DNA from 2 places in the Xanthomonas sp. NCPPB 3582 genome. Region 1 is predicted to be linked to the other one. Evidence: predicted binding sites of a transcription regulator. Region 1 holds the regulator's gene; the other holds the start of a gene.
What was found. Region 1 encodes FliA, which starts transcription of late flagellar genes. Its sites were predicted from a motif close to TAAAGTTTNNCNNNCNNNGGCCGATAA; they were not measured.

Region 2: a site for FliA is predicted at 2,556-2,582, ahead of ACCQ05_RS15040 (methyl-accepting chemotaxis protein). Genes of this name have one in related genera too.

What each region holds. Positions count from the first base shown of each region.
Region 1 is NZ_CM192968.1:2,754,534-2,762,042, forward strand. It holds gene flhF (flagellar biosynthesis GTPase FlhF) at 634-2,316, shown strand; gene ACCQ05_RS11650 (MinD/ParA family protein) at 2,303-3,187, shown strand; gene ACCQ05_RS11655 (RNA polymerase sigma factor FliA) at 3,184-3,951, shown strand; gene cheY (chemotaxis response regulator CheY) at 3,976-4,368, shown strand; gene ACCQ05_RS11665 (protein phosphatase CheZ) at 4,368-4,994, shown strand; gene ACCQ05_RS11670 (chemotaxis protein CheA) at 4,997-6,649, shown strand; gene ACCQ05_RS11675 (XVIPCD domain-containing protein) at 7,031-7,509, opposite strand, start outside.
Region 2 is NZ_CM192968.1:3,563,451-3,570,959, reverse strand. It holds gene ACCQ05_RS15040 (methyl-accepting chemotaxis protein) at 212-2,473, opposite strand; gene ACCQ05_RS15035 (hypothetical protein) at 2,782-3,093, shown strand; gene ACCQ05_RS15030 (alpha-L-fucosidase) at 3,828-5,756, shown strand; gene galA (beta-galactosidase GalA) at 5,995-7,509, opposite strand, start outside.

The DNA of each region.
Region 1 (7,509 bases):
GTCAACTTCTGATGCCACTGCGGCCGACGAAGTAATGTGGTGGACACCGCCACCATAAGCGTGCCCCGAGCGCGACGGGACAACACATCGCGCCCGGGTGCGCTCCGGCACAGCCCGAGAGTCTTCGCCCGCCAGCCATCGCCATAGGCTGCCCGCCACCCAGATCCAGGCGTCGGAAATCCGCCACTTGGCGAACTCCCCAATCGATTGCATGACGCCGACCGCTGGAAGCAACGCGAGCGCGGCTTGATGGCGGTTCGCGCAGGGGTTCGATGTGCTCCAAGACACAAGATCGGCCCCGCCGCCCAGCACCTAGGCGATGTCGAACCGGCGGGCAGCAGTGCCAAAAATCCCAATTGGCACCTGCACTTAACGCTGCACATCCGGCACAGCATTTGCTTCCAGCTGTCTCCGCGCGCTCCCACGCCCTCTCGCCAGAAACCCGGCACTGCAGGTTTTGGCACACCGCATGCATTAGCTCTGGCGAGACCGCAGCTAGCACCACCGCTGCGGGGCGGATGGCAGGACTTGGAACTACCCACGGGACAGGCAACTCATGACGCTGGCAACACACCCACATTCAACCCGCACCCGCCCGGCGTCCGGCGGGTCCCGTTCCTGGAGGCAACTGGCATGAAGATCAAACGCTTTGTCGCCCCGGATATGCGCACCGCGTTCCGCATGGTGCGTGAGGAACACGGCCCGGATGCCGTGATCCTGTCCAACCGTCGTACCGCCGAAGGCATCGAGATCGTCGCCGCCAGCAACTACGACGAAGAGCTGGTGCAGCGCGCCCTGGAAACCGCCCGCGAAACCCCGGCCGCCGCCGCGCCGGTGCAGCAGGCTCCCGTGCAGCAGGCCCCGGCGCAAGTCGCTACCCGTCCCGCCGCGCCGGTCCACGCCCCGCTGAAGCCGGCTGCCGAGACCGGTATGAGCCACCGCCAGCGCGTGGCCAGCGCCGCCGAAGACATGATCGCCGCCATGGCCCTGCGCCAGCCGGCCAGCGTGCCACGCCAGGCCCCGGTCGCCACCCCGATCCGCAGCGCCGCGCCGATGCCGGCCGTGCAGGAACTGGCCGCGCCGGTCGTGCAGCGCCAGGAACACGCGCTGTCGGCGGTGCCGGAGCAACTGTTCGCCGACTTTTTGACCACCGCCCCGGTGCAGCGCCCGGCCGTGCAGGCCGCCCCGACCCCGGCCCCGGTCGTGGCCGCCACGGTTGCCGCCCCCGCCCCCGCCTACGCCGCCCAGGACCAGGACGACGACACCTTCGACGACGAAGCCGACTTCGATCTGGACGACGCGCTGCCGCAGATCCTGCCGCCGGCCGCGCTGCCGCCGATCGTGGTCGCCCCGCCCGCCCCCGCTGCCCTGGCCGCGGTGCCGGCCGCCGCCGCGCCGATCCCGCAGAACGACGAAGAACTCAAGCAGCTGCGCGGCGAACTGGCGCTGATGCGGCAGATGATCGAGCGCGAAATGAACCGCCTCACCGACGAGCGCCTGCGCGGCTCCCCGGTGCGTGCGCAGGCGCTGGAACTGATGGACGACTATGGCTTCGACGCCGGCCTGACCCGCGACGTCGCCATGCAGATCCCGGCCGATACCGAATTGCACCGCGGCCGCGGGCTGATGCTGGGCCTGCTGTCCAAGCGCCTGCCGGTGGCCCCGGTCGACCCGCTGGAACGCGGCGGCGTGATCGCCCTGGTCGGCCCGACCGGTGCCGGCAAGACCACCACCATCGCCAAGCTGGCCCAGCGCTTCGCCGCCCAGCACGCCCCGCGCGACGTGGCCCTGGTCACCACCGACACCCTGCGCGTCGGCGGCCGCGAGCAGCTGCACAGCTACGGCCGCCAGCTCGGCATCGCGGTGCACGAGGCCGACAGCGCCGAAAGCCTGCTCGAACTGCTGGACCGCCTGCGCGACTACAAGCTGGTGCTGATCGACACCGCCGGCATGGGCCAGCGCGACCGCGCCCTGGCCGCCCAGCTGAACTGGCTGCGCGCCGCCCAGCAGGTCACCTCGCTGCTGGTGCTGCCCGCCAACTCGCATTTCGCCGACCTCGACGAGGTCGTGCGCCGCTTCGCCCACGCCAAGCCCCAAGGCGTGGTGCTGACCAAACTCGACGAGACCGGCCGCTTCGGCAGCGCCTTGTCGGTGGTGGTCGATCACCAGATGCCCATCACCTGGGTGACTGACGGACAGCGGGTCCCCGACGACCTGCACCGCGCCAATGCCGCCAGTCTCGTTCTTCGTCTTGAAGATTTGCGGCGCGCTGCCGATAAGCCCTGTACTCCGGAGCACAACCATGCAGTCGCGTGAATACGCCAAGCTGACCAACGCCTTCCCCCTGTCGGCGACCCGTCCCGAGCCCCTGGGCCCGGTGCGCACCATTGCCGTGACCGGTGGCAAGGGCGGCGTGGGCAAGACCAACATCTCCGCCAACCTGGCCGTAGCGCTTGCCGACATGGGCAAACGCACGCTGCTGCTGGACGCCGACCTTGGCCTGGCCAACCTGGACGTGGTCTTGGGGCTCTCGCCCAAGTACACCCTGGCCGACCTGATCGCCGGCCGCTGCACGCTCGATGAAGTGATCATCGAAGGCCCCGGCGGCGTGCTGGTGGTGCCGGCCGCCTCCGGTCGCCGCCACATGGCAGAACTGGCCCCGGCCCAGCACATCGGCCTGGTCAACGTGTTCTCCGAACTGGAACGCGACCTGGATGTGATGGTCATCGACACCGCCGCCGGCATCACCGACAGCGTGCTGACCTTCTGCCAGGCCGCCCAGGACACCGTGGTGGTGGTCTGCGACGAGCCGGCCTCGATCACCGACGCCTACGCGCTGATCAAGGTGCTCTCGCGCGAACGCGGCGTGGACCGCCTGCAGATCATCGCCAACATGGTGCGCGACCCCAACGAGGGCCGCCTGCTGTACGACAAGCTCTCGCGCGTCTGCGAGAAGTTCCTCGGCGACGTGTCGCTGAACTACCTCGGCCACGTGCCGCAGGACGACTGGCTGCGCCTGTCGGTGCAGCGTCAGCAACCCGTCATCAAGGCCTACCCCGCCAGTCCGTCGGCGCAGGCCATCGCAGAAATCGCGCGCCGTACCTCGCGCTGGCAGGCCCCCACCGTGCCGCGCGGCAACGTCGAGTTCTTTGTCGAACGCATCATTCAACGGGGAGTGGCCGCATGAGCACCGCCACCGCAACGACCGCTAGCGCGCAATACCGCGCCGTGCAACGCAACAACGCCAACGACGTGGTGACCCAGCACGCCGATCTGGTGCGCCGCATCGCCCACCATCTGGCCGCCCGCCTGCCGGCGAGCGTGGAAGTGGACGACCTGATCCAGGCCGGCATGATCGGCCTGATCGAGGCCTCGCGCAGCTACGACTCCGAACAGGGCGCCTCGTTCGAGACCTATGCCTCGATCCGTATCCGCGGCTCGATGATCGACGAGATCCGCCGTGGCGACTGGGTGCCGCGCTCGGTGCACCGCCGCGCCCGCGACGCCGCTGCTGCAGTGCGCAAGATCGAGCAGAACACCGGCCGTGCCGCCGCCGCCACCGAAGTGGCCGCCGCGATGGAAATGCCGCTGCCGGAGTATCTGCGCCTGATGGAAGATGCCGCGCGCGGCCAGGTGCTGAGCCTGGAATCGCGCATCGAAGATCACGGCGAGCTGGACACCACCGCCAAGGGCGGGCCCAATCCGCAGCAGATGATGGAGCGTGGCGAATTCGGCCGCGAGCTGGGCAAGGCCATCGGCCAGTTGCCCGAGCGCGAGCAGCTGGTGCTGTCGCTGTACTACGAACAGGAATTGAACCTGAAGGAAATCGGCGCCGTGCTCGGTGTCAGCGAATCGCGCGTGTGCCAGATCCATGGCCAGGCCGTGGTGCGTCTGCGCGGCCGCCTCAAGGTATTCGAACTGGCCGATGCCGGTGTCGAAAATGACGATTGATTTTTTTCGTGTTAGGAGCTTGATGTGAACAAGAACATGCGGATCCTGATCGTGGACGACTTCTCGACGATGCGACGTATCGTCAAGAATCTGTTGGCGGATCTTGGCTTCACCAATACCGCAGAGGCCGAAGACGGCAACAGCGCGCTGGCTGCGCTGCGCGCGGGCCCGTTCGACTTCGTGGTGACGGACTGGAACATGCCCGGCATGACCGGCATCGACCTGCTGCGCAACATCCGCGCCGACGCCAAGCTCAAGCACCTGCCGGTGATGATGGTCACCGCCGAAGCCAAGCGCGAGCAGATCATCGAAGCCGCGCAGTGCGGCGTGAACGGCTACATCATCAAGCCGTTCACCGCCCAGACGCTGGAAGAGAAGCTGGGCAAGGTGTTCGAACGTCTGGCGGCGACCGCCTGATGAACGCCACCGTGGAAGCCGATGCCGAACGTGCCGCGTTGATCGAGCGCCTGCAAAGCGCGCTCGATGCACTGGAAAGCGGTGACCAGATCGCCTGGCGTCGCGAGGTCGATCACCTCGCCGCGCTGCGCACACGCCCGATGATGCAGAGCCTGAGCCGGCTCGCCCGCGAACTCGGACAGGCCCTGGGCGAATTGCCCACCTTGCCCGAAGAAGCCGGCGAACTGGACGATGCCTGCTCGCGCCTGGACCACGTGGTGGAAATGACCGAAAAGGCCAGCCATCGCACGCTGGACCTGGTCGAGGAATGCCGCGTGCTGGCCAACCAGCTGCGCGACGGTGGCCTGAATCAGGACCAGGGCGCGCTGATGGACAAGATGCGCCATAACCTCACCGAGCTGTCGCTGGCGCAGAGCTACCAGGACCTGAGCGGCCAGATCATCCGCCGCGTGGCCGGGATCGTGCGCCGCGTGCATGAGGGCTTCGGTGCACTCGGCCTGCCGCCGAAGAATCCCGAGCCGAAGAAAGACGACGGCGGTCTTGCCGGTCCTGCAGTCAAGGGCCTGGACCGTCACGCGGTGTCGCAGGACGACGCCGACGACCTGCTGTCCGGATTGGGGTTGTAACCATGAGTGCTGTTCCAGACGATATTGCTGCCGATTTCATCGTCGAGGCCCAGGAGATCCTGGACCGCCTCGGCGAACAGCTGGTGTCGCTGGAACAGGCGCCAGACGAAGCCGACCAGCTCAACGCGGTGTTCCGCGGCTTCCACACCCTCAAGGGCGGCGCCGGCTTCCTGGCGATCAAGCCGATGGTGGAGCTGTGCCACGCCGCCGAGGAAACCCTGGGCATGGCGCGCTCCGGCCAGGCGGTGCTGCAAGCGCATCACTTCGATGCCGCGCAGCAGTCGCTGGATTATCTGCAGGCCATGCTGGACGCGATGGGCTCGGGCGAACCCGTGCCGCACGCACCGGCCACGCTGATTGCGCAGTTCGATGCCAAGAGCGGCCCGCCAGCGGTCAAGGCGGCGCCCAAGGCCGCTGCCGCTCCGGCACACGATGACGCCCACGCACCCGCAGCGCCCGGCGCCAAGGCCGGCCCCAAGGCGGCCGCCAAGGCCGGTGCCGAAGCCGAACAGACCGTGCGCGTGGACACCAAGCGCCTGGATGCCATCGTCAACCTGATTGGCGAACTGGTGCTCTCGCGCAACCGCCTCAAGACCTTGCGCACCCGCCTGCGCGACGAAGAACTCGACCGCGCGGTGAGCACGCTGGACATCGCCACCGCCCGCCTGCAGACCGCGGTCATGCGCACCCGCATGCAGCCGGTGAGCAAGGTCTTCGCGCGCTTCCCCAAGGTGGCCCGCGACGTTGCGCGCACCCTGTCCAAGGAAGTGGAGCTGGAACTGATCGGCGCCGAAACCGAGCTCGATCGTAATCTGGTCGAAGCCCTGGCCGACCCGTTGGTGCACCTGGTGCGCAACGCCATCGACCACGGCATCGAATCGCCGGCCCTGCGCGAAGCCACCGGCAAGCCTCGTAGCGGCCATGTGCGCCTGTCCGCGCAGCAGGAAGGCGACTACGTCAGTATCGAAATCCAGGACGACGGCGCCGGCATCGACCCCGAGCGCCTGCGCGAGATCGCCCGCGGCAAGGGCCTGATCGACGCCGAGGCCGCCGCCCGCCTGAGCACCGACGAGTGCCTGCACCTGATCTTCATGCCGGGCTTCTCGACCAAGGCCGAAGTCACCGATATCTCCGGCCGCGGCGTCGGCATGGACGTGGTGCAGTCGCGCATCCGCGAACTCAGCGGCCAGATCCAGATCCAGTCCGAGCTGGGCCGCGGCAGCCGCTTCATGATCCGCGTGCCGCTGACCCTGGCGATCCTGCCGACCCTGCTGGTGCAGGCCGGCGAAGCCGTCTACGCCTTGCCGCTGGCGCGCGTGGTGGAAGTGCTGCACGCACCGCAGACCTCGCTGGGCTGGTTCGACGGCCGCGCCGTGCTCGACCGCCGCTCGCATACCCTGCCCCTGATCGACCTGCGCCGCTGGCTGGGCGTGACGGCGGACCAGCCGCCGCTGCTGACCGTGGTGCTGCTGCAGGCTGGCGAAACCCGCTTCGGCCTGGTAGTGGACCAGGTCCGCGGCCGCGAGGAAGTGGTGATCAAGCCCCTGCCCCGCGCCTTGCGCGGCCTGCCCGGCTATGCCGGCGCCACCCTGATCGGCGACGGCCGCATGGCGCTGATCCTGGATGTGGATGGCTTGCGCTCCAGCGATCATTGAGCTTCGGGATTCGGGATACGCCCCCGGTTGCCTGAGTGATGACAACGGCCGCACACAGCGGCCGTTGTCGTTTCCGAAGATCTCGCTACGCGCTCGTGCAGACGATTTCTCGCATGGGTCCCCCCCTTTTCCCGCGAGCGTTTCTCCTTCCCCCGCTTGCGGGGGAAGGTGCCCGGAGGTCGGATGGGGGCAGCGGTCTCGCGTTGTCCCCAGATGCAGCGCACGACCTCAACCGCCCTCATCCGGCGCTGTGCGCCACCTTCTCCCACGCGCGGGAGAAGGCGATGGATTGCCAGCGCTGCAGCAGTCCGGCCAACGCCTTTCCCTTATTGCCCTATTTGGGAACCGTTATTTGGCCCCCGTTATCTCGTTGCGAAACACTCAGCGCGTCATCGACGGACCAGACTGGCTGACGGCTTGCTGGGACTGCTCCAGCGCCTGCTGCTGTTCGCGCGCCTGGGCCTGAGTCTGGTTGATTGCCTGCAGGCGATCGAACGACTGGGTCTCTGGTGTCTGCACGGCGTCCACGGTTGGCATATAGGCACGCTGGTGAGCCGGGTCATTCAGAGCGCCCTGCACGACGAAGACCCTTTCGCCGCCGGCCAGCTTGGACGTGTGGGTATTGAGAACGACATGGTCCACCCGCGACAGTCCTTCCTCTTTCGCTAGCGCAAGCAGGCTGGCGGTCATGCGCTGGCTTGATGCATCCCACTGCCTGCCATGTTCGGTATCGAGCTTCTGCACCCCATCCTTGATCTGCCGGTAGAGCTGGTGATCCTCATGACCTGGGTCTGCCGGAAGGCGCTGAGTTGATGTTCCTTGCGATTGGGCTTCACGTGCACGGAGCTCCTGCTCCAGCT
Region 2 (7,509 bases), 810 kb from region 1:
AAGAGCCACGGTCGATGCTGTCGGCGGTGATGCCGGCTACTGGCTGCTGCCACGCCGGCCGCCAGCCGCCGATCGCTGTTTCCTCGTTCGGCGGAGGCTCGAAGGCAGGCGCTCCTGCGCGATGGCGTGATCGTGTCGCGCGCGCCCGATGCCATGACGGCGCAAGGCCGGCTGCTTGCGCAGCCGGCCTTGCGGTCGGATGGTCCCAGGTCTAGAACTCCTGCCAATCGGCGCTGCCGCTCGATACGCTGGCGACCGCTGCCTGCCTGGCCGGGCGCTTGGCTGGTGCCGCGGCGGTTTCGCGCTTGGGCGGGCTGGCCGGCTTGCTCTTGGCAGGCACCACGGTGGGCGCGACTGCATGCAGGACCGATGGACGTTCGGCTTCGATCTTGAAGATCGATACCGCCTGCCTGAGCTGCACGGCCTGTTCTTCCATCGAGCGGGCGGCGGCGGTGGCCTCTTCCACCAGTGCGGCATTCTGCTGGGTGGTCTCGTCCATCTGGGTGACGGTGAGGTTGACCTGCTCGATGCCGGCCGACTGCTCCTGCGAGGCGGCGGAAATCTCGCCCATGATGTCGGTGACCCGCTGCACGCTGGCCACGATCTCGGCCATGGTGGTGCCGGCAGTGTGCACCAGCGTGGAGCCCTCGGCCACGCGCTGGACCGAGTCGTCGATGAGGCTCTTGATTTCCTTGGCCGCGGCGGTGGAACGCTGGGCGAGGGTGCGCACCTCGCTGGCAACCACGGCAAAACCGCGGCCTTGTTCGCCGGCGCGTGCGGCTTCCACCGCGGCATTGAGCGCCAGGATGTTGGTCTGGAACGAGATGCCGTCGATGACGCTGATGATGTCGGCGATCTTCCTGGACGAGGCTTCGATACCGGTCATGGTGCCCACGACCTTGCCCACGATCTCGCCGCCTTGCGAGGCGACACTGGCCGCACCGATCGCCAGCTGGTTGGCCTGGCGCGCGTGTTCTGCGTTCTGCCTGACGGTGGAGGTGAGCTCTTCCATCGACGCCGCGGTTTCTTCAAGGTTGGCGGCCTGCTGTTCGGTGCGCTGCGACAGGTCCTGGTTTCCGGCGGCGATTTCACTGGCGGCCGAATTGATCGACACCGCCGACTGCTGGATGCGCCCGACGATCTCGGCCAGTTGCGTGGCAGTGGCATTGGCGTCGTCGCGCATCTGCGCGAACACACCGCGGAAATCGCCACTCATGCGTGCGGTGAGATCGCCCGCGGCGATGGACTGCAACAGCGCGGACAGCGATTGCAGATTGCCATCGGCGGTGGCCATCAGCTGGTTGAGGCTATCGACCATGACGTGGAAGTCGTACTGGAAGCGATCGGCATCGCCACGCGCGCTGAAGTCGCCGTTGGCTGCAGACACGGCCAGCTGCTTGATTTCTGCGTTCATCGCCGACAGGTTGGCCTTGACCTCGTCCATGGTCTGGGTGAGCACGGCCTTTTCGCCGGGCAAGGCCGCCATGCTTTCGCTCAGGTCGCCAATCGCGTAGCGGCCCATGATGCGCGCAAGCGTGGTCTGCACCGCCAGGTGCGAGGCCACCAGCGTGTTGGTGTCCTGCGCCATGCGGCCGTAATCGCCGGGAAACGCATTGGCATCGATACGGAAACTGATCTGCCCTTCGTCGTGACGCTTGGCCATTTCGCCTTGCGCGCGCAACAGGGACTGCAACTGGGCCTGCATTCCGCTCATGGCGCGCAACAGGCGGCCGGTTTCGTCCTGTGCGTCGGTCTGCACCTGGTTGTCCAGCTGGCCGTTGGCGATCGCTTCGGCGGCCTTGGTGGCACGGGCCAATGGATGAGTGAGGCTGCGGGTGATCAGCCAGGCCAGCAAGCCGCTGACGGTGACCACGGCAATCCCGCCGATCAGCAACAACAACTTGGCACGGTGCATCGATTGCACGGTTTCAGCATAGGCCTGCTGGCTCTGCTGCTCCTGCCGGCTCACCAGCTCACGGATCTTGTCCTGCCAGGCGACATTGGCAGCGCGGGCCTTTTCGCCAAGCAAGATCTGCGCGGGCGTATTGTCGTCGGCTGCGGCCAGCGCCATCACGTCGTCATTGATCTTGCCGGAGACCGCACGCAGCGCGTCCATCTCGGCGAGAATCTTGCGGTCTTCCTCGGAGCTTGGAAGCGTGTCGAGCTTTGCACGCAACTCCTTGTAGCGCTGGCGCTGGGTCTTGATCGTCTCCAGGGCCTGGCTGTCGAGCTCGGCACTGGTGGCCATGGCGTAGGTGCCCAGCGCGATCATGATCGACGAGTTGGCATCCAGCATCCCATTGCCCATCTGGATCTTGGCCATGCGGTCCAGCACGATGAAGTCCAGCTGCTTCTTGGCACTGGCCATCGAACTCAAGCCGATGGCAACCAGCAGGCCCGACAGCAGGATTAACAAGGCGAATGCGGCGCCAAGACGGCGGCCGACGGAATAGCGTTGCAGTAAGGTGGTCATGCGGCAGTCCCGAGTCCAGGTTGGAAGGCGCCGGTCAGACCAGTCGTGTGAAGATCGCATGAGGATCGGGTCGGCACCGTGGATAACGACGGGCGTTTTGGAAACTTGATCTTTCGATGCAAACAGATTTAAGTCCGCGTCGCCGTTGTCAAAAGGTCGGGAAATACCCGACTGGCGGACGTTCTGGGCGAGTCTGCAGACTGCAGAGGCGACAGCCTGCGATGGCAGCGAACTCAGCCGTCAGTGCACATGATCGTGTCGGCGGCCGCGTTAGAGTCGTTGCCCCCACCGACGTCCGGCATGCGCGCATGGAGACCCACAACCAAGAATGGATGCAGGCCGTCACCGATGCGCTCAGCGACCTGCTGGCTGCGCGCGTTGCGCAGGCCACCTTGCTGGAGGCGATGCTGGTCTCGCATCCCGATCCTGCCGCGCTCAGAAAGGCGTGGGATGAACTGTCGTCCCAGCGCATCGCCTACGTGGCGCAAAACAAGGCGGCCGCCCAGGTGGAACGGCCGATGGATGGCTATACGCTGGAGCAATTCCAGGCGTGGGAAGAGAAGTTTCGCCGTTATTTCCCGCGCGATCTGAATCCATCGCCTGACGATACGTCAGGGTGATCACGAGCGTACTGGCAGGGGGCATCGCCTTGCGCGCCACCGAGCAGGCGTTGGCCGCCAGTTGCCGGGATGACTTTCCATCCGGTTTGTTCGAAGGCGGGAGCATCTGCTAGCCCTGTCTGATACCCGATGTCTTATGAGAGACGTCCCGCGGATCCTGCCCTGCTTGCCGGTGGCGTTGCTGTCATGGCGAGCGTTGCGGCTTGGCGATTGGTGCTGTGATGAAGAAGGCGACGCAGCGCTGGACAGCTGCGCCGCACGCGTCGATCTGCGTGCAAGAGCCGATGCCTCCGATGCGAGCCGGTTGCCTGTTCAGGGCAGAAGCGTGCACCGGATTTGGCGAAGCGAGTCTACATGGCGCAACCAACCGTCGCCCCGCGAACGATCGTGGCGGCTTCGCATGCTCATCGACGGCAGCTTCTTAGAAGCCAGGCGGACGCGGAAGCTGACAGCGACACCGCGTTGCCGCTGCCAACGGGGCAGTACGTCATTTGCTGACCGTTGATGACGTGGTGATGCTGACCTATGGCGTTCACCACCGGCGTCGTTGCCATTGCCAAGACCGATCGGCAGCATCCGCACGTCACCTTCCTGTCCATCAGCGGACTGCGGATGCTGGCTGGCTCGTTCAAGCCAGCATTTGCAGGAAATCCGCATCGTGGGTGGCGTCGGCGAAAACCCCTCACGCCGTTGGAAACGCTAAGATCCGAGCTTGTGCAGAGTTGGAGGCGCCAATGATCGATCGTCGTACTTTCCTTGCCACCGGTGTCGTGGCCGTTGCCGCAAGTGTTGGCGCCTACCCCGCCCGGGTGATGGCTGCGCCGCGTGCGGACGGGCCGGCACCATGGGGCGCCGTGCCCAGCGCACGACAGCTGCGGTGGCATCGGTGGGAGCAATACGCTTTCGTGCATTTTGCGATGAACACCTTCACCGACAAGGAGTGGGGCTACGGGGACGAAGATCCGCGCAGGTTCGATCCCAGCGATTTCTCTGCCGACCAGATCGTCGCCGCTGCCAAGGCCGGCAATCTGAAAGGGTTGATCTTCACCGCCAAGCATCACGATGGATTCTGCCTCTGGCCGACACGCTTGACCGAACATTGCATTCGCAATTCGCCCTACAAGAACGGCAAGGGCGACATCGTCGGCGAAATGGCGGCGGCGTGCCGCCGCGCCGGCCTGGCGTTCGGCATCTACCTCTCCCCCTGGGATCGCAACCACGCCGACTATGGCCGCCCCGGCTATCTCGACTACTTCCGCAAGCAGATCGTCGAGCTCTGCACCGGTTATGGCGAGCTGTTCGAGTTCTGGTTCGACGGCGCCAATGGCGGCGACGGCTACTACGGTGGTGCGCGCGAGTCGCGCAAGATCGATGCGCCTGCCTACTACGACTGGCCACGGATGATCGCGCTGGTTCACCAGCACCAGCCGATGGCCTGCACGTTCGACCCGCTCGGTGCCGATATTCGCTGGGGCGGCAACGAGGACGGGATCGCCGGCGATCCGAGCTGGCCGACCATGCCCAATGCTCCGTACACCCAGGAAAACGGCAACTCCGGCGTGCGCGGGGCGCCGCTGTGGTGGCCGGCAGAAACCAATACCTCGATCCGCCCGGGCTGGTTCTACCACGCCGACGAAGACGGCAAGGTACGCAGCCCGGAAAACCTGGTGCGCTATTTCGACACCTCCGTGGCGCGCGGCACCAACATGAACCTCAATCTGCCGCCGGACCGACGAGGTCGTATTCCCGACCACGATGTGGCAGTGCTGCAGAGTTTCGGCGATGCGATCCGCGGCAGCTTCGCCATCGACCTGGCCAAGGGCGCCAAGGCCAGCGCCACTGCGTCGCGCGGTGCGGGGTTCGAGCCGGCGCGCGTGCTCGATCGCCAGCCGGACAGCTACTGGTCCACGCCGGATGAGGTCACCACGCCGACGCTGACGCTGGAATTGTCGGCGGCACACGCCTTCGACTTGATCCGGCTGCGCGAATATCTGCCGCTGGGCGTGCGCGTCACCCGTTTCGCGGTCGAGGCCGAGGTCGATGGGCAATGGCGGCGGCTGGCCGAAGCGCAATGCATCGGCGCGCAGCGGATCGTGCGCCTGGATCGCCCGCTGACCGCACGCCGGGTGCGCCTGGTCGTGCTGGAGGCGCCGGTGTGCCCGGCGATCAGCGAGTTCGCGCTGTTCCGCGCGGTGGCGCCGGTGCCGGTCGCGCGGCCGACGGCGAACGCGCCGGACGTGCTGTCCAGCGCCGGCTGGCGCATCGTCGAGGCCAGCGCGCCGGGGGCGGAGACGTTGCTCGACGACGATGCCAGCACGATCTGGATCGTGCCCGCTCCCACCCCGGGCCGCCCTGCGCAGGTGACCATCGACGTGGGTATGCTGCGTCAGGTCGCCGGCTTCAGCCTCACGCCCTCGCGCACGGTGATGAATGGTGCCGCGCCACCGAAGGGCTATCGCGCCGAAACCAGCGAAGATGGTCAACGCTGGCAGCCGGCCGGCGCCGGCGAGCTGGCCAACATCGCCTATGCGCTTTCGACCCAACGCCTGAATTTCCCCGAGGTCCGCCAGATCCGTTACCTGCGGCTGTCGTTCGCCGAAACGGCGGTACCTGCCGAACGGCTGGCGATTGCCGGGATCGGTGCGTTCTCGCGCTTGCGCTGACAGCAGCTGGTCCTCCTCGGCATGCACGGCGGCGGCCGTGCATGGCTCGGCGGTGCGGCATCACGAACCCGGCGATACCTGAGCGCCTCGAAGAACTGCTTCATCCGCCCGGGCATCCAGGGGGGGTCTTGAAGAGTGGCCTTGGCGGATCCGCGCGACGAAGTGCACCCGGCCAGGTGCCGGCCCGAGACACCTCGGGCCGGCGACACGCGCGGTGGCTGCCGCGCTGTCCTGCCGATCAGGTCACCGACGGCCGCGCTTTTGCCTGGCTACTGCGCAACGCCAGCCGCGCAGTGGTCAGCCCCGGCGCGCTTGCTTCCACGACCAGCGTGCCGGCCGTGCGCGTGGTCTGCAGCAGCGCCGCGCACAGCCCATTGAACGCCTTGCGCTGCGGCGCCTTGTCGTCCTCGTGACTGGTGGGATCGCCGTTGCCCACGCCGATCAGGCGTGCGGGGCCGCGCACGGCGAACTGCACCTGATTGTCGGCGGTCGGCACCATGCGCCCTTGCGCATCGACGATTTCCACCTTCACCACGGCCACATCTTCGGCATCGGCGCGCAATGCGTTTCGATCGCAACTCAGGCGGATGGCGGCCGGCTTGCCTGCGGTTTCGCGGCGCTCGCTCAGCACCAGCTTGCCGCTGCGATAGCCGCGCGCTTCGATCGCGCCGGGCGCATAGGCCACGCGCCATTCCACATGGCCATAAGCCGGCACCTTCTGCAAGCCCTGGCTGACGCCGTTGACCAGCAGTTCCACCGCCTCGAGGTTGCTATGGCACCAGACCGCGACATGGCCATTGTCGTCCGGCTGCAGCAGACCCTCCCAGTTCCAGTGCGGGAACAGGTGCAGCACTGGTTCGCTGGTCCACTGCGCGCGGTAGTACCAGTAGTTGTCCTTGGGAAATCCGCAGCTGTCGAGCACGCCGAATTGCGAGGCCACATTGGGCCAGCGGTTGTATGGGGTGGGTTCGCCGCGGTAGTCGAAGCCGGTCCAGATGAAGCCGCCGGCGATATAGGGGCGTTGGGCGACATAGCTCCACCACGCTTCGGCGGTGCTGGCCCACCATGGGTGGTCCAGGTCGTAGGCGCGCGTGTAGCCGCGTTTGTCGTCGCGCCGATAGTTGCCGCGGACCGACACGGTGCTGCCGGTTTCGCTGCCGTAGATCGGAATGTTTGGGTATTGCGCGTGGAAGCCATCCATCTGGCTGGTGCGGTAGTTGAAGCCGACCACGTCCACCACCTGGCCAACGCCGTCGCCAAAGCCCTTGTCCATGGCGAAGGTGGTCGGGCGGGTGGGGTCGAGCTGACGCACGCGCTGCTGCATGCGCGACACGATGCGCGCGCCGCGCTCGGTGACCTGCTGCGGCTCTTCGTTGCCGAGCGACCACAGGATGACGCTGGGATGATTGCGCCCGCGTCGCACCATGGTTTCCAGCTCGCCCATCGCTTCGGGGTCGGTGGACATGCGCCGGGTTTCTTCGATGACGAACATGCCCAAGCGGTCGCATAGCGCGAGCAGTTCGGGGGTGGCCGGGTTGTGCGAGCTGCGATACGCGTTGCAACCCATCGACTTGAGCTGGCGCAGGCGCCATTCGTGCAGCGCATCCGGGATGGCGGTGCCGACGCCGGCATGATCCTGGTGATTGTTGGTGCCGTGCAGCTTGAGCGGTGCCCCGTTCAACAGGAATCCACGCTGCGCGTCGAAGGCGATGCTGCGCACGCCAAACGGCGTGACCAGCGCATCGGTGGCGCG